3 regions of the Rhizobium sp. RU35A genome follow, and region 2 is predicted to be linked to each of the others. Evidence: predicted binding sites of a transcription regulator. Region 2 holds the regulator's gene; each other region holds the start of a gene.
What was found. Region 2 encodes LexA, which represses DNA repair genes until DNA is damaged. Its sites were predicted from a motif close to TGTTCNNNNTGTGTTCNG; they were not measured.
Positions count from the first base shown of each region.

Region 1 (6,122 bases), on a different contig from region 2:
GCGGACGGATCAGATCGGCAAGGCGCTCCAGAATATCGACGCGAACGGCACGCTTGCCGAGATAACGGAAACCGGCCAGCTTGTAGAAGTTGCGCTCGAAGCTCGGATCGGTCACGACGGAGGTGCGACCGGCAGCAAGCGCCGGGATCAGATCGCCATAACCAGGCTTGTCGAGACCGTCGTTCTTCAGCGCCCAGAGAAGGGTGATGAGTTCGGCCGGCGCGGGCTTCAGAAGAGCCGGCATGAAAATGTGGTAGGCGCCGAAGCGGATGCCATAGCGGCGCAGCGAGGCGCGCGCATCCTGATCGAGCGTCTTGACCTCTTCAGCCACGTCGCGACGGAACATGACGCCCAGATTTTCAACGAGCTGGAAGGCCAGGCCCTTGGCGAGACCCTGCAGGTCTTCGGCGCGCGACAGGTCGTCGAGCGGCTTCAGAACGGTTGCGACGTGATGATTGACGAAACGCTCCAGACGCGCTGCGACGTGATCGCGCGCATTGCCGGTGAGCTGCTCGTCGGCCAGAAGGATGAGACGCGGATGCATGATATGGTCGCTGGCGGCAAGCCGCGCCACCGGCTCACCCAGCCAGCGCACGAAACCGTCCGAACCCACCGCCAGATCGCTGTTGCCGCAGGCATAGAGGCGTGCGGCGCGCGCCTCGAATTCCAGTGCAAGCGCCTTCTGGGCCGCCGCCTGAACGGCCTTCGCGTCCGGACCGTCACCCCCGGATACGGGCGTAAACCGGAAACCGGCTAGTTGACCGACGTGATGTCCCTCGACGAAGACATCCCCATTCACACTGATTTCAGCTTCCAGCATCGCATTCTCTCTCAGGCGCTTCATGAGCACAGATGTCCTGCGATCAACAAAGCGTTTCGTCAACCTTTCATGTAGCGCGTCCGACAACCTGTCCTCGATTTCTCGCGTCTTTTCTTGCCAGTGTGTCGGATGCGCCAGCCAGCCCGGACGGTTGGAAACATAGGTCCAAGTCCGAATTTGGGCGATACGCGCAGAAAGCGTATCGATTTCGCCATCGGTGCGGTCCGCGCGCTGCACCTGCTCGGCCATGAAGCTCTCGTTCACCGTGCCATGACGCACGAGATCGAAGAACAGCGTGGAGATCAGATCAGCATGCTGGGCGGGTGTAATGCGCCGATAATCGGGAAGCGCGCAGGCTTCCCAGAGCTTTTCGACCCGCTCGGACGTCGTCGCGAGATCGACAACCTCCGGATAGCGGGAGAGATAATCCAGCGCCTGACTGTCGGTCGCCGGCAGCGCGCGCGTCAGTCCCGCAACAGTGGGCGCCGCATCGAGACTCGCGCGCAAGTCGCGGATCGAGGTAAAGTCGAGCGCTTTCGAACGCCACTGCAGCACCTTCACCTGGTCGAACTGATGGGTCTCGATGCGCTCCACCAACTCGTCGTCGAAAGGCTGGACCTGACCGGTCACGCCGAAGGTTCCATCCTTCAGGTGACGACCCGCGCGACCGGCGATCTGGCCGAGTTCGCCGGGGTTGAGATTACGGAACTGATAACCGTCGAACTTGCGATCCTGGGCAAAGGCCACATGATCGACATCGAGGTTGAGCCCCATGCCGATCGCATCGGTGGCAACAAGATATTCAACGTCGCCCGCCTGATAGAGCCCCACCTGCGCGTTGCGGGTGCGGGGGCTCAGCGCCCCCAGCACGACGGCGGCACCGCCCCGCTGGCGGCGGATCAGTTCGGCAATGGCATAGACCTCATCTGCGGAAAAGGCGACGATGGCCGAGCGCTGCGGCAGTCGGGTGATCTTCTTCTGGCCGGCATAAAAGAGCGTCGAAAGACGCGGCCGCTCCACCACGGTGATGCCGGGCAGGAGCTTTTCCAGGATCGGTCGCATGGTGCCGGCGCCGAGCAGCAGAGTTTCCTCGCGCCCCCGCAGATGCAGGATGCGGTCGGTAAAGATATGCCCACGCTCCAGATCGCCAGCCAGTTGCACTTCATCGATCGCGACGAAAGCGGCCCTGGTCTCGCGCGGCATGGCTTCCACGGTACAGACGGAAAAGCGCGCGCCGGGCGGCGAGATCTTTTCCTCGCCCGTCACCAGCGCCACATGCTGCGGCCCCACCCGTTCGACCACCCGCGTGTAGACCTCGCGCGCCAGAAGGCGAAGCGGCAGGCCGATCACGCCGGACCCGTGTGCGACCATCCGCTCGATGGCGAAATGCGTCTTGCCGGTGTTGGTCGGGCCGAGGACCGCGGTGACGCCGCGACCGCTCAAGATCATGGGCTTGGAATTCAAGGCACTATCCGCACTTTGCATGGCGCTGCCGGTACAAGAAGCACCTAGCTTGCGCCACACATGGCGACACAAACGCCGGAAGGCAAGCGACAAGCAGGGCTGGAACGCCTTTTTTTGACAGCGGACATGTCCAAGACTCAGGCGGCGGACCCGGTCCGTCGTCCGGCGAGCCCGGAACAGTGTGAGAACGAATCAGAGACGAATCACTCACATCTGTAAATTCAGCTTTTGTTCCAGCCGACAGCAATACGGATACGGTCAGGGCAGGCTCGTCAAAGAATCACAGCGAAGGAGCCCGAGTCGAACCACAGTGTCCGCGTTGCACAGCCGGCCGAAAACTGGCGCCGTACATCATCTTCATATATCAGCCCGCCTGACGAACTGACCAGGATACATTGGATTTCGAAATATATTTTGTGAAATGCATGACCAGGCCTCGACGATACCATCCGCCAGGATCCATGAGTTTCATCGGGAGAAACGGTCAGGATTTGCCGATGATTTTGCGGCTGGAACCCGTTGGAACCAAAAAGGCCGCGCCACGTTCTTGCCGCACCATCAAGGAATTCATGCAGCGGAGACCATCACATGCTCGGAACAGTTCTCCTTATCATTCTCATCCTCCTGCTCGTCGGCGCCCTTCCGAACTGGGGCTACAGCCGTGGCTGGGGGTATGGGCCGTCGGGCGGCCTCGGGCTGGTCCTCGTCATCTTGATCATCCTGCTGCTGATGGGCAGAATTTAACTTGCGAATATTCGCACAGACAGAGGGAAGGAAACCGACATGAAGAAGATTCTGGCAGTGGCCGCCGTCGTTGGCATGCTCGCTTCGTGCTCCACCACCGAAAAGGGCACAGCCATCGGCGCCGGCACGGGTGCCGTTCTGGGTGGCGCGATCACCAATAGCTGGGGTGGCGCAGCCGTTGGTGCCGTGGCTGGCGGCCTGGTCGGTGCAGCAATCGGCGAATCGCAGAAGCACAAGGGTTACTGCGTCTATCGCGATCGTTACGGCCGCACCTATGAGGCACGCTGCCGCTAACCCCTCCCTTGGAAACGCGAGGAGCCGGTGCCGCCGCACCGGCTCTTCTTTTTGAGCACGACTGCACACCTGCCGGGCTTGCGGACATGCAAACGCCGGAGCATTGCCCCGGCGTCCTCGTGCGACCAACAGATTTGATCGGACTGTCAGACGAAATACTGGCCGCCATTGGCGGTAATGGTCGAACCGGTGATGAAACCGGCCTCATCGGAGGCGAGGAACACGACGCAACGGGCAATCTCCTCCGGCTGGCCGAGGCGACCCACCGGAATCTGCGGCAGGATGCGCTCGTTCATCACCTTTTCCGGCACGGCCATGACCATTTCGGTGGCGATATAGCCCGGGCAGATCGCATTGACAGTGATGTTCTTGGCTGCCCCCTCCTGCGCAAGCGCCTTGGTGAAGCCGATGTCGCCGGCCTTGGCGGCGGAGTAATTGGCCTGCCCCATCTGCCCCTTCTGACCGTTGATGGAGGAAATGCTGATGATACGGCCAAAGCCGCGATCCCGCATGCCACTCCAGACCGGATGCGTCATGTTGAAAAGGCCGGTCAGGTTGGTGCTGATCACCTCGTTCCACTGCTGCGGCGTCATCTTGTGAAACATCGCATCACGCGTGATGCCGGCATTGTTGACGAGAACGTCGACAGGTCCGACCTCGGCCTCGACCTTCGCAATGCCTTCGACGCAGGCCTCGTAGGAGGACACATCCCATTTGAAGACGGCAATGCCCGTCTCCCCCTGAAAGGCGCGGGCGCGCTCGTCATTGCCCGCGTAATTGGCGGCGACCTTATAGCCTGCCGCCTTCAGACCCACCGAAATTGCCGCGCCAATTCCGCGCGTGCCACCGGATACCAATGCCACTCTCGTCATGCTGCACTCCCCTTCACGGATAAGACGCCCGGCCCTTCTGGCGTGGTCGGATAGACTAAAGCGCGATGCAGTCGATGGATCTTCGGCAGCGCGCTTCAAGCTCTGCTGGATAGGCACGGGCACGCGAAACCGCCTGACGACTCCGCGTCACCGTGCCAAAGCGCACTCACATGGCTTCGAAGCACATGGCAACGCCCATGCCACCGCCGATGCAGAGCGTAGCAAGGCCCTTCTTGGCGCCGCGCCGCTTCATCTCGAACACCAGCGTGTTGAGAACGCGCGCGCCGGAGGCACCGATCGGATGGCCGATGGCGATCGCCCCGCCGTTGACGTTGACGATCGCGGGATCCCAGCCCATGTCCTTGTTCACGGCGCAGGCCTGGGCAGCGAATGCTTCGTTGGCCTCGACCAGATCCAGATCGCCAACCGACCAGCCTGCCTTTTCCAGCGCCTTGCGGGAGGCCGGGATCGGACCCGTGCCCATGATCTGCGGATCGACGCCCGCCGTTGCCCAGGAGACGATGCGCACGAGCGGCGTGATGCCGCGGCGCACCGCTTCCGCCTCGGTCATCAGCAGCGCGGCAGCGGCGCCATCATTGATGCCGGAGGCATTGCCGGCCGTCACGGTGCCTTCCTTGTCGAAGGCGGGGCGCAGCTTCGCCATACCGTCGAGCGTGGCTCCCTCGCGGATGTATTCGTCCTTGTCGATCGTGACATCACCCTTGCGCCCCTTCAGGACGAAGGGGATGATCTCGTCGGCGAAACGCCCGGCTTTCTGGGCGGCTTCCGCCTTGTTCTGCGAGGCGACGGCGAACTGGTCCTGCTCGTCGCGCGACAACTGCCACTGGCGGGCAATGTTTTCGGCGGTAATGCCCATGTGATAGCCGTAGAAGGCATCGGTCAGGCCATCCTTGATCATGGTATCGATCATCTTCATGTCACCCATCTTGGTGCCATTGCGAAGATGGGCGCTGTGGGGCGCCATGGACATGGATTCCTGGCCGCCGGCCACGATGATCTTCGCATCGCCGAGCGCGATCTGCTGCATGCCGAGCGCAACCGCGCGCAGGCCGGAACCGCAGAGCTGGTTGAGGCCCCAGGCGGTCGCCTCCTGCGGCAGGCCGGCCTTCATCGCCGCCTGACGGGCCGGGTTCTGCCCCTCGCCGGCCGGCAGCACCTGGCCGAGGATCACCTCGTCCACCTCGGAAGCCTCCACGCCGGCGCGCTCCAGAACCCCCTTGATGGCGGCCGCACCCAGTTCATGGGCGGCGACGCTGCCGAAGGCGCCGTTGAACGAACCGACGGCAGTTCGGGCGGCAGAAGCGATCACGATCGAGGGCTGTGTCATGGGCATCTCCTCATTGTTCCTGGTTGTTGTCCCAGAGACTGACAAAGGTTCAGGTCCAAGTCAAACGGGCAATGGTAGCAATTTATTGAGCTTTGTCAGAAGTCTGACGATTGTATCAGATCGGGCCTGGAGGGCTGCCGCATTGCACAATTCATTTGTCAGTGCGGCTTGTTTGCGCATAAGGTTGCAGAGGGAGTGAAACATCACCTAACCATATTGACGGGATCAGGAGGCAATCATGGCGAAAACGGATGGCGAAGTGGTCATAAAGAAATATGCCAACCGCCGCCTCTACAATACGGGCACCAGCACCTATGTGACACTGGAAGACCTGGCGACGATGGTGAAGAAGGGCGAGGATTTCGTGGTGCAGGACGCCAAGAGCGGCGAGGACATCACCCATTCCGTCCTGACGCAAATCATCTTCGAGCAGGAGTCCAAGACCGGCAACACGCTTCTGCCGATCTCCTTCCTGCGCCAGCTGATCTCCTATTACGGCGACCAGATGCAGATGGTGGTGCCAACCTTCCTCGAACATTCGATGAAGACCTTTGCCGACCAGCAGACACAGATGCGCGAG
Region 1 covers NZ_FTMR01000006.1:262,264-268,385, forward strand. The annotation lists gene F3H95_RS15515 (helicase-related protein) at 1-2,269, opposite strand, end outside; gene F3H95_RS15520 (DUF3309 family protein) at 2,873-3,028, shown strand; gene F3H95_RS15525 (YMGG-like glycine zipper-containing protein) at 3,068-3,322, shown strand; gene F3H95_RS15530 (beta-ketoacyl-ACP reductase) at 3,469-4,194, opposite strand; gene F3H95_RS15535 (acetyl-CoA C-acetyltransferase) at 4,361-5,542, opposite strand; gene phaR (polyhydroxyalkanoate synthesis repressor PhaR) at 5,781-6,122, shown strand, end outside.
Region 1: a site for LexA is predicted at 2,457-2,474, ahead of F3H95_RS15515 (helicase-related protein). Genes of this name have one in related genera too.

Region 2 (6,122 bases):
GAGGAGCCGGCAAGGCGAACGGTCGAGGTGGAGGCGTTCTGCTCGTGATCTGCGTGCAGGATGAAGATGCGGTCCATGGCGCGCGCCAGAACCGGATTGACCTGATATTCCTCGCAGGGAACGGCAAAGCACATGCGCAGGAAGTTCGACGCATAGTCGAGGTCGTTCTTCGGGTAAACGAAGGGCTGGCCGATATGGTATTTGTAGGCCATGGCGGCGATCGTCGGCATCTTGGCGATCATGCGCAGCGAAGCGACCATGCGCTGGTGCGGATCGGTGATGTCGGTGGAATCGTGATAGAAGGCGGAGAGCGCGCCGACCGTGCCAACCATGACGGCCATCGGATGGGCATCGCGGCGGAAGCCGGTGAAGAAGCGGCTCATCTGCTCATGCACCATGGTGTGGTGCGTTACGCGGTAGTCGAAGTCCTTCTTCTGCGCAGCCGTCGGCAGTTCGCCGTAGAGCAGCAGGTAGCAGGTTTCCAGGAAGTCGCCATGCTCCGCCAGCTGTTCGATCGGATAGCCGCGATGCAGGAGGACGCCCTCGTCGCCGTCGATGAAGGTGATCTTGGATTCGCAGGCCGCGGTCGAGGTGAAACCGGGGTCATAGGTGAAGGCGCCGGTCTGCTTGTAGAGCGCGCCGATGTCGATCACGTCAGGCCCGATCGTGCCCTTCTTGACCGGAAGGTCAACCTTCTTCTCTCCCAATCCAAGATGTGCGCTTGTGTCCGTCATACTGATCCTCCGATGGGCGGAAAGGCGCTGAAAGCGCCAGATGAGTGAAGCCTCTGAAAGTAGCTATATGATCTAACGCGTGCTGCCAAGCACTTGCCGCGGGTAATTGTGCACCGCGAAATCCGTAACTTCACCCGGGTTTTCGGGTTCCCGCGAAGCGCTTTGGCGGGTTCTCTGCGTTTCAATCGATCCAATTGAGGCTGGCCCTGTTCTGCCGCAGAAAGCGGCAATTGACCGCCGCAGCTAAACAGGTTCAGGTTGTATTTCTGTTAAGGGCGGGCGCCATTCTGCGGAGGGTGCGTGAGGCAGGCGGAAACCCCGGCGAGCGAATCGAGACGAGAGGCGGAAGCCTTCCGCCAGCCTTCCTTTCTGCCTGTTCCGGCCCTTCTGGGGGAGGGAACGGCGCGTGCTCCGCTGACCTGGGACATCTCGGCGGACACCCCGTCAATATTGCGTGATCGGTCCGATCCGACACGGTGGTGGCAGACCATGCTGGCGGAGGAGCTTGCCCATGGACGCGGCTTTCTGCTTCTGCCCGTGTTTTTGGGGCTGGGGGTCATTCTCTGGTTTTCGGCCACTGCCGCGCCACCGGCCTGGCTGTCTGCCATGGGCCCGGTGCTGGTCGCGCTTGCAATCTGGACCGGACGGCGCGGGCAGGGGGCCGGGAGAACATGCCTGCTGGTCGCGGGGCTCGTCCTGTCGGGCTTCGGGCTTGCCCATCTGGAAAGTCTGCGGAATGCCACCGTTATTCTCGATCAAGCCGTCGTGACGCGGTTGGAGGGGGTGGTGGAGCGGCGTGAGGCTGTGGCGGGCGGCCGCTGGCGCTATACGGTGCATGTTCTCAGAACTTTCGAGCCGGTACTCTCCCGGCCCCCCGAGCGGGTGGCGCTCCTGTGGCGCGCGCCGCATGAACCCCTGGCATCGGGCACGCGGATCGAGGGGCGTGTGCGCCTGTCTCCCCCCTCCGGGCCCGCGCTTCCGGGCCTGCTGGATTTCGGCTTCACCGCCTATTTCGAAGGAACCGGTGCGGTCGGCTTCTTCTACGGGCGTCCGCTCATCCTGGGCGTGGCGGAACCGCCAGGCGGCTTTCTGGCCGGGTTGCACGGCGCACTCTTCGATCTGCGTGCCAGCATCGGCCAGCGCATCCGTGATGTGGTCGGGGGCGATGCCGGTGCCTTTGCAGCCGCGATTGTGACGGATGAGCGGCGGGCGATTTCGCCAGCCACCGTGGAGGCGCTGCGCCTTGCCGGCCTTGCCCATATCGTGGCGATCTCCGGGCTCAACATGGCGCTGGCGGCCGGCATTTCCTTCGTTGGTCTGCGGGGAGCCCTCAGCCTCATCCCTGGCTTTGCCGAGCGTGTGCCGATCAAGAAGATTGCCGCCCTGGGTGCGCTTCTACTGGTCACGGCCTATTACCTGATTTCCGGTTTCGGTGTCTCGGCCGAACGTGCCTACGTGATGATGGTCATCATGCTGGCCTCGGTTCTGTTCGACCGGCCCTCGATCAGCCTGCACAATGTGGCCCTCGCAGCCGTGCTGATTCTGGTCCTGACGCCATCCGCCGTGCTGGGCGCAAGCTTTCAGATGTCGTTTGCGGCAACTGTTGCCCTCGTGGCCGGCTATGAGGTCTGGATGCGCGGTGGAGCTTGGGAGGATCGCGGGCTGCTTGCGGGCGCGCACTCATTCCTCGGGCGACTCGTCCTGCCGTTGTTCGGCTTCGCGGCGGGCGTGCTGGCCACTTCGCTGATCGGCATGCTGTCGACGACAATCTTCTCGCTTGCTCATTTTCACCGGCTGGCCGCCTATGGTCTTGCGGGGAATCTGGCAGCCATGCCGCTGATTTCGATTGTCGTGATGCCGGCCGGATTGGTCGGCATGCTGCTGATGCCCCTGGGGCTTGATGTCCCTTTCCTGACACTGATGGGATGGGCGCTGCAGGGCGTGATCGCGATTGCCGAAACGGTCGCAGGCTGGGGAGGCGAGGTGGCGACGGGGCGACCGCCAGCTGGCTTCCTGCCGCTGGCCTCGGCCGGCTTCCTGCTGCTCACGCTGCTTCGGACGCGCCTGCGTCTGCTTGGTCTGCCGCTGATCCTGGCCGCTGTCGCCATGACGATCATTCCGGAGCGTGCGAGTTCGCCGGATCTGCTCGTCTCGGAGGATGGGATCCTCGTTGCCCTTCTGGACGGGCAGGCCGCGGCGACCAACCGGCGCCGACCTTCGGATTTTCTATACCGGCAATGGCAGGATGCGTTGCGCATCGAACAGACCAGCGCACCGCGCCTGTTGTCGCCGCCGCCTGACGCTGCGGCCAACCGAAAGGCAGCCCCTGGAATCCAGAGGGGTTCTGCACAGAATAAGAGAATCGAGCAAACAGAACGGGAGCCGGCGTCAACTGTCACGACGACGACCGACAGACAGTCTCAGCGAGCCGCTGCCAAAGTGCCGCTGAAGGCCGGCGAGGCGGAAACCATCCTGCAGACCCTGCGCAGAGACGCCGAAAAACAGCCGGGACGCTTTGTATGTCTTCCCTCGTCCGGCTGTCTTGCGATCACCTCGCAGGGGGCGACACTCATAACCGTTGAGGACAATCGTCTCACCGGAACCGCTTGCGACCGCGCAGATCTCGTCATTGCGCCACAGGCCCGCTTCGATGAGTGCCGTTCCGGCGCTCTCCTGCTGAGCGCCCAGACCTTGCGCCGCACCGGATCCCTGATCGTTCGTTTTCGCGACAGCCGACGAGTCGAAGACTGGCGCGCGGAAGCTGCCATCATGTCACATGAGCGCCCCTGGAGCGTTCATCGCAGCTATGACTGGCGACGCCGCAGCTTCGAGACAGATGTGCCGGAACCGGTGCGCCGGCTGGTCAGTGATAGCGGCGGATAAGGCCGACCAATCTGCCTTGTATCTTCACCCGGTCCGGTCCGAAGATCCGGGTCTCATAGGCCGGATTGGCCGCTTCCAGTGCGATCGAGGCCCCCTTGCGGCGGAACCGCTTCAGGGTTGCCTCCTCGTCATCCACCAGCGCCACCACGATATCGCCGGGCGTGGCTGTGCTGCCATTGCGGATGATGACCGTATCGCCGTCGAGAATGCCGGCCTCGATCATCGAATCGCCCTTCACTTCGAGTGCGTAATGCTCGCCGGTTCCCAGCATCTCTATCGGTACCGCAATCGAATGCGTATTGTTCTGGATGGCCGAGATGGGCACGCCGGCAGCAATGCGTCCCATGACAGGAACAGTTGCCGTTCCCGTATATTCTTCCGCAGGTGCCGCTGATGCGGCGGACTTGGCGGGCGGCGTCTTGCCGAGACTGCCTTCGATAACACTGGGTGAGAAGCCGCGACGGGGCTGGGCCGGCGGCACATAGGATTCCGGCAGCTTGATTACTTCCAGCGCGCGGGCACGGTTTGGCAGGCGGCGAATGAAACCGCGCTCCTCCAGGGCTGTGATCAACCGGTGGATGCCGGACTTCGACGCCAGATCAAGCGCATCCTTCATTTCGTCGAAGGAGGGCGGCACACCGGACTCCTTCATGCGTTCATGAATGAACAGAAGCAGTTCCTGTTGTTTGCGTGTCAGCATATGGCAACCCCGAGCCCGAAACAAATACAGAACAGACCCTATCTGTTCCTTATGTGTTCTGCAAGCCCCCAAAAGCCGGGTGTTTTTGGGGTGACCGGCTGATGGAGGCGCGATAATTAATCGGGAATGGCGCGCATAATTATTCTGGAATGAAAACGGGCCTGCGCGCTTGATTTATAAAGATTTTTCGTTGGAAAATGGGGGTGCGCAATGCGCCAATCGGTGGAAGCGTTTTGCGCCGTTCCGGCATAATGGTTAAGTAACTGAGTTGGCTTGCATTATTGGGGATAGCGTCCATGTTTTTGTCCGCAGATCGAAAAGATTGCGGATACCTTTGCGGATAGTGATCAATCTAATCCTTTTTGTGCGGGCTTTTCACCTCTTCCCAGAGGGTTGCCCAATACTGAACTTCCGGGTCGTATCCCTCGTTGAAACGCCCTGTTTGGAGTATCGCTCGCAACCGCTCAACAGCGGCTTCTCCATAGGGGGGAACCTTACCCTGATCTAGTTCGCGGTCATGATCTATGGATTCCTCGGCTTTGTTGACGATCTCTTGAATGATGCTTAGCCGCGCATCATCGTCATACATCCGCCTCAGCGAGAAAATTACGTCTATCTCGTCCTGAGATATGTACCATTTTGGTATGAACCCCGGATTTTCCGCAGAAGCTTGAGCAATGCTTCGGTTGATAGACATTTGATATTCTTCAAATGGGGTTTTGTATTCGCCAAAAATCAAGGCGGCAACAGTTACGTTTCCTATTCCTGCTATCTTCTTGATAATTTCACTATTGGGTTGTCTGCGTCCGCTCTCGTAGTTCGATAATGTTGCACGATCCACACCGACGAGGTTGGCGAACTCCGCTTGAGTTTTGTCACCACGAATTTCTCTAATCCGCTTCCCAATTGCCTTGGATGCTTCGTTATCGAAACTTTTTCGTGTTGACATGTGACACCTTTGAAACATATTGATGGAGTGCTTCGACAGCGAAACATCTAGGAGATTGCTATGATCAGTAACCGGGAAGATGTCAAACGACAGTTTGAATGTGCAGGCATCAGCATCAGGGAATGGGCAGAGCGGAGAGGCTACAATCCCCGCACAGTCTATGCGGTTTTGAACGGTTCTCTGGGTGGGAAGCGTGGTGTCAGTCACCGCATCGCTGTTGACTTGGGTCTGAAGGAAGAGAGTCCTTCGACCATTCCGGGCTTGAAGGCCGCTTAAGATGGAGTGGATCGACAGCCAAATCTTGGCGAGCTTGTATGGCGTCGATCAGCGAAACGCTCGTCGTGGCTGCCACAGGATAATGGTCGGGCGAAGCATGTCCTGGCATGGCCACCCCCTTGAAGTCCGAACCTTCCACGGTCGCGGCGGTCGATCCGGCATTCAATATCAGGTCAAGGTTTCCAGCCTTCCGCCGCATCTCCAGGAGCGTTTGAAGGCCTTTCAAATGACCGATGAGGCCGTTTCAAGGCTCCGTCTTGGCGATGATACGGCCCGCTTCGAACGGGCCTGGAAATACGAGATCATCGCCCCGGCATTGGCTCACCCGTTCCGCAGCCCGGAACGCAGGGCGGTAATCGATAAGCTCGACGGTGAATGGAAGCTCGATTGGACGGGATCGCGGCGCAAGCTGACAAAATCCACCCTCTACAGGTGGATCGAGATTTACGAGAACGAGGGCATTCACGCGCTTGCGCAGAAGGTCCGGCGCGACAAGGGGCAGAAACGGGTATTCATCAACCAGTATTGGTCGAACGCCGTTCCTTTTGACGATTTCGCCAAGGAAACCATTGCCGAGGAT
Region 2 covers NZ_FTMR01000007.1:146,235-152,356, reverse strand. The annotation lists gene gltA (citrate synthase) at 1-734, opposite strand, end outside; gene F3H95_RS16755 (ComEC/Rec2 family competence protein) at 1,185-3,617, shown strand; gene lexA (transcriptional repressor LexA) at 3,598-4,317, opposite strand; gene F3H95_RS16745 (helix-turn-helix transcriptional regulator) at 4,670-5,266, opposite strand; gene F3H95_RS16740 (DNA-binding protein) at 5,327-5,542, shown strand; gene F3H95_RS16735 (helix-turn-helix domain-containing protein) at 5,544-6,122, shown strand, end outside.

Region 3 (6,122 bases), on a different contig from region 2:
AATGATGCCGCGTTTGCCTGCCATGAGGCCGGTTGCCTGAGCCATACTCTATCCTCTGAGACTTTAGACGAATTTTGCCTATGGCATAGCCCGCCCCCGCGTTCAAGCTTGACGCAGATCATCTCCTGTAAGGCTTCGTAACAATGGGTGCGCGACCTTGGATAACGTCGCAAAAGCGTCACACGAAGAGGCCGTAGCGCATGTGGCGCATCAGGTCGATCACCTTCGGGTCCGGCTTTTCCCAGAGAATGACGCGCACCTCCACCACGAGGTCGCCCCGTTCGCCGGCGCTCGCATGCAGGCCGAGCCGTTCGATGCGCACGCTCTGGTCCGAACCCGTCCAGGCGGGAATGGACACAGGCACCCGTCCGCCCGGTGTTTCCACCTCGGCTTCCGTGCCGAGCACCGCGTCCTCCAGCGAGATCGGCAGTACCGTGTGCAGGTCAAAGCCCTCGACGCGGAAGCGCTCGTCGCGCGCCACCTTCAGCGTCACCAGCAGATCGCCGCGCGGGGCGCCCGGAATGCGCAGGCCCTGACCCGAAAGGCGGATCACATGACCATCGGTCATGCCGGCTTCCAGGGCAAAGCGCACATCGCGTCCGTCCGATAGCGACACGGTGACCGGCGCCAGCTGCAGCAGGTCGTTCAGCGACACGGTGGCCGTCGCCAGCAGGTCCGGCGCCTTTTCCGGCGGCGTCGGGTTGCCGCGGATGCGGCGCATCAGGCCGGTCAGAAGTTCTATCGCCTGTAGGGGAAGCGGCGGCTGCGGCTTCTGCGGTGCAGTCTGGCCCGTCTCAGGCTTAGCCTCCGCGCCGCCCGGGGCGCTGGCCGTTGTCTCGGCGGTTGTCTCCGGGGGGGGCGGCGCCTGCCGCGCCTTGCCCTGGGAGGCGCCCGGTGTCTGGGAGTGTGTCTGGGACTGTGCCTGGGACCGCGCCTGTGACTGTGATCCGCCGGCCTGCGCGGAGGCTGGTCCGGCGCCCTGGCCCGCTCCGAAGATGCGGTTGATCATGTCCTCGGGGCTTTCCTGATCGCGGCCCATGGTGCTTGCACCGCTGCTGCCCTGATCATGGGCCTGGTTCTGGGCCTGGGCGCGCTGCGCATTGGCGCGCGCCAGTTCCTCCATCACCCGTTCGGCATTGGCGCGGGCGGCGCGGGCGCGTTCCTCTGCCTGTCGGGCCGCCTCGCGCTGCTGCATGATGGTCTGCTGCGTTTCGAGCGCGCGGTCGTAGCGCCGGCGACGTTCCGGATCCTTCAATACCTCATAGGCTTGCCCTACCTCGGCGAAGCGGCGGCTCGCCAGCGGGTCGTCCCGGTTGTGATCCGGATGCAGGGTCTTGGCCTTGGAGCGCCAGGCAGCCTTGATCTCGTCGGGTCCTGCGTCTTTCTGAACGCCAAGGAGGGAATAGGGGTCGCGCATCAATATCCACCAACTCGGTTTCCTGGCACGCGCGCCGCATGACGGGCCGCATGACAAGGTCAAACAACTCGTGCCGGCCCGGACCGTTCCCGTGGAAACGTGGCAGGACATCGGCTTATGCGAGGAGAATAGAGGCGTGAGTCTCTAAAGAGGATTTACGTCGCGATGACAGTAGAATTAAGCTTAAGAGAACGTAACACGTCGGCCTGCATTGCGCCGATCAGGCGCATGACAAAGTGGCCGCCAAAGAAGCGGCGCGCTGCGCCGTCCCTGCGACAGGGGCACCGTTACTGGCGTTCGAAGGAGGTCAGCAGCCAGTCACCGCTGTCGGCCATGCAGGCCTGCCCGGTGAACTTGGCAATGCCTTCGTAGGAATGGCGGGTGGTCACGAAACCGCGGCACAGCTGGCCGGCCACCCGTGCCTCGCGGATCTTCGAGACGACGCCGGCGCTGCCGGTGGCGGTGTTGGCCCAGGGAAGCGGATTGGCTCCCATCTTCGACAGGTCGGCAGAGGTTACGGCATTGCGCACGGTCACCTCGTCGGATACCGCTTCTTCCGAGCGCTTCGGGATGGTCGATGTGGAAAGGCTGCGGTCCACCTTGGGCGAGGTGTCGAACAGGTCGAAGGCACCGCTCGTGCATCCGGAAACGGAGCCGGCGAGGAGGACGACAAGGGCTGTTTGAAGCATAAGCGACAGCGGTGTCCGGGTGCGGTTGTTTGTCTTTGCTGTCACTTCCACCTTGCGTCCAGTTCGGAAACGGTTCACGAGTCGATTTGACCAGATCGGGAGCATTTTAGTCAATATGTCTGAAGATGGGTTAACAAGCGGTGACTTTACCGAGGAAAGCGAGCCCTTCGCCCTGTTCGCACAATGGCTGAAGGACGCGGAAGGTTCCGAAATCAATGATCCGAATGCGGTGGCACTGGCGAGCGTCGATGAGCAGGGCCTGCCCAATGTGCGCATGGTGCTCCTGAAGGGTTTTGATGCGCGGGGCTTTGTTTTCTATACGAATTTCGAAAGCCAGAAGGGTCGCGAGATCCTTGGCCAGCAGAAGGCGGCCATGTGCTTCCACTGGAAATCGCTGCGCCGGCAGGTGCGTCTGCGCGGACCGGTGAGCGTCGTTTCCGACGAGGAAGCGGATGCCTATTATGCATCGCGCCCGCGCGGCAGCCGCATCGGGGCATGGGCGTCGAAGCAGTCGCGACCTCTGGAAAGCCGCTTTGCGCTGGAAAAGGCGGTGGCTGAATACACCGCACGCCATGCGATCGGCGAGATCCCGCGGCCCGCGCACTGGTCCGGTTTCCGCATCGAGCCGACCTCCATCGAGTTCTGGCACGACCGGCCCTTTCGCCTGCACGACCGCGTCGAATTCCGCCGGCCGGCGCCGGATGGCGACTGGTCGAAGGTGCGCATGTATCCCTGAGCGATCACGGCAGCGGGCATCCTCAGGATGCCCGCTGCCCCGTCAGCCGGAAGGGAATGCCCGCAGCAAGCGCCGTCACGTAGCGCGGCCTCTGATAATAGCCGTTCAGTGAAATTCGGGGCAGGGCGGTCAGCTGCGCCGCATGTGCGCGCGTCACCACGCCGGGTTGTGTGGTGACTGCAGCCGTGAAGCCGGCCGTCCGGGCAAGATCCGCTTCGCGTGCCGAGAGGGTGGCGGCAGAACCATAGGGATAGGCAAGCGTTGCCGGACGCCGGCCGGTCAGCGCCGCCAGCCAGTCTGCCGACCCCTGCATTTCCGCCCGCGACTCGTCCTCGGCCAGACGTCCGAGTGCGCGATGGCTGAGGGTGTGGGCGCCGAGCGTGACCAGAGGATGGCGCGCCAGCTCAGCGAGCTCGCCGCCATCGAGCGTCAGGCGCCGGGTGATCTCCAGCGGATCGATCCCGTGCCGGCTTGCCAGCCCATCCAGCCATGCCACCGTCTCGGTTTCGTCGCCCTGCCGCAGCCGGCGGGCAAACCGGTCGAAGGCATCCAGCCTCGCCTTGGCGGTGGAAAGGTTGATGTCTTCTTCGCCGCGGCCGAGATCTGCGCGCAGCCTGGTCCTTGCGTTCAGCAGGTCCGCCAGCGTTTCCCACCAGATACTGTGGGTGCGTTCCGCAAAACCGCGCGTGACGAACAGCGTGAAGGGCACGCCATGCCGTTCGAACACCGGCAGCGCATGGTCGCGGTTGTCGCGGTAGCCATCGTCCAGCGTGAAGCAGGCAAACGGACGGGACTGCGGCGTGGTGAGCCGCTGCGGCACGTCCTCCAGCCGGATGACGTCATATCCCTCTTGCGCCAGCCGGCAGATTACCGCCTCCAGGAAATCAGGCGTGATCTCGAGATGCCGGTTGGGTGCGCTTGGTCGCTGCTCAACGGGGCGGACGTGATGGAGGGCGAAGATGGCGCCCGCTTCGCCGAAGCGCTTTCCGATGCCGGCACGCGCCAGCAGGGCAGATGCTTCCAGCCCGCAGACGATCAGTCCGCGGCGGAGGCGGCGGCGCCAGAGCGCATCAATGCTGTTCCTCATGCCTGCGCCGCTTTCCGCACTGATCCTGCCTGCCTTCGTGTCGGGAGAGCCCGCCGGGCATGGCTCCTGCCGGACCTTATCGCGTGCAGACTTAAGTCTTCCTGAAAAATGAAGGGGCAGAAGCCGGGCCTGCCGGGCCGTCAGTGCAGCAGCCCGTCCAGGGCCGGCAGGCTGACGATGCCCGCACTGGCGATCAGCGTGTAGCAGATGCGGCGGAAGGTGGTTTCGCTCGCCAGTCCGAACAGGCGCGCGCCGATGGCGATGCCGAGCCCGTAGCCGGGGCCGACCACGGCGGCAAGCATGAGCGTATCCAGCCGCAACAGGCCGGCCGCGACATAGGAGGTGCCCGATATCACCGAGGAGAGCGCGAAATAGACCACCAGATTGGCCCGGACTGTCAGGCGGTCGATGGCGCCGCCGAGCCAGTAGGCGACCACCGGCGGGCCGGAGAGTTGCGCAACGCCCCCGAACAGGCCGGCCGTGACACCCGTCGCGATGCTGAGCGCCGGTTTCGGTTGCCCTCGATAGCGCCAGCCGGAGATGAGGAAGGCAAGAAGCGCGAACACGATCAGCGAAATGCCCCAGCGCAGGCCAAGCTGCGGCGCAAACGCCAGAAGCGCCGTTCCGGCGGGTACGCCGGCAAGCGCCCCGATCAGCATGGTGCCCACCTCGCGCCGGTTGGCGCGCCGCCAGGCATCCGGCAACAGGCCGAGCGTCATGATGAAATCGATCACCAGCAGCAGCGGCGAGGCCACCTGCGGGCCAGCCACAGCCCCTGCCAGCGGCACGAAGATCAGCGCGCCGCCGAAGCCGGAAAAGCCGCGCGCCAGCCCTCCGATGAGCGCGGCTGCGACCAGCACGAGGATCTGGGCGGGCGGATGCAGCGCCAGAAAGGTCTGCGCCTGGGCGGCAAGGAGATCGGTAAGGGACATTAAGATGGAACCGGCTGATAAAGCGCTTGTCTGGAGGGCTCCCCACTGCCTGTCAAGCCGGCTCACGCCACGATGTCGCGTCTCCATGCTGTTCCGGCAGGTGTGGACCTTTCTGCCGAATCGGGTTCATCTGACGAAAACAAATGGAGAACGAAATGCTGGATGACCTGATGAAGGCTTTTGACGCGGCCTCCCGCCGCTATGCCGAGGCCCATGGCCTGACGCGCGATCCCGACTGGTTCGTGCTGAAGCTGCATGAGGAGGTGGGGGAACTGACCCAGGCCTGGAACCGGCTCAGCGGGCGCGGCCGGCCCAAGGGCCGCAGTGTCGAGGACATGCAGCGGGACCTTGCCGACGAGGCCGCCGATGTGCTCGGCCACATCCTGCTGCTTGCCCATGCTAACGGTCTCGATCTTGCCGCGGCGGTGGAGCGCAAATGGCTGTTCAGGCCGGCGTGACGACGGCCGGATGACGATCGAAGAAGGCGCGGCAATGGTCAAGACTGTCGGCCACGACCGCGCAGAGCGCCCGGATTTCCGCTGTCGGCTGCAGCATGTCGGGCACCATCACCGCCATGGTGCCGGCGGCGGCGGCGCTGCGGATGCCGTTGTAGGAATCCTCCAGCGCCAGACAAAGCGCCGGCGCGACGCCGAGCCGTGCCGCGGCCGTCAGATAGGGATCGGGCGCCGGCTTGCCGCGGGCATAATCGCCATGCGCCACCACATGGTCGAAGCGCCCGAGAATGCCGAGTTCGCCGAGGTGATGCTTGACCTGGAAATGGGCCGAGGAGGTGCAGACGGCGCGCGGAATGGAGAGGGTATCGAGCAGATCCAGCATCTGCGTCACCCCCGGCTTCAGCCGCAGGTCGGTGTCCAGCAGCCGGTCGAAATGCGCAAGCCACAGCGCCCGGAAGCCATCGGCATCGAACGCTTCGCCGTAATGCTCCCGCAAAAGATCGGCGATGCTGACCCAGGGCCTGCCCAGCATGCCCTCATAGATCGACGGACCGATCGGCAGGCCTTTCTCCGTGGCGGCGGAAATGATCGAGCGGCGATAGAGGATTTCGGTATCGAGCAACAGGCCATCCATATCGAAGATGACGGCCTGCGGCAGGCGGGGAAGTATCGGCATATCGGTCCTGTATCGAAGGCGTCTGCGGCAAAGGGGTTTGCCCGAAACGCCCGGTTTCACTGTTCACGTTCTGCTCCGGCCACCATGCCGGTGCCCGTTCTCGCGCGGATGCGCTTATCGGCACAGCACT
Region 3 covers NZ_FTMR01000001.1:520,595-526,716, reverse strand. The annotation lists gene fabI (enoyl-ACP reductase FabI) at 1-45, opposite strand, end outside; gene F3H95_RS02790 (DnaJ C-terminal domain-containing protein) at 179-1,417, opposite strand; gene F3H95_RS02785 (RT0821/Lpp0805 family surface protein) at 1,705-2,106, opposite strand; gene pdxH (pyridoxamine 5'-phosphate oxidase) at 2,222-2,842, shown strand; gene F3H95_RS02775 (polysaccharide deacetylase family protein) at 2,865-3,929, opposite strand; gene F3H95_RS02770 (sulfite exporter TauE/SafE family protein) at 4,070-4,861, opposite strand; gene F3H95_RS02765 (MazG nucleotide pyrophosphohydrolase domain-containing protein) at 5,017-5,319, shown strand; gene F3H95_RS02760 (HAD family phosphatase) at 5,306-5,992, opposite strand.
Region 3: a site for LexA is predicted at 4,997-5,014, ahead of F3H95_RS02765 (MazG nucleotide pyrophosphohydrolase domain-containing protein). Genes of this name have one in related genera too.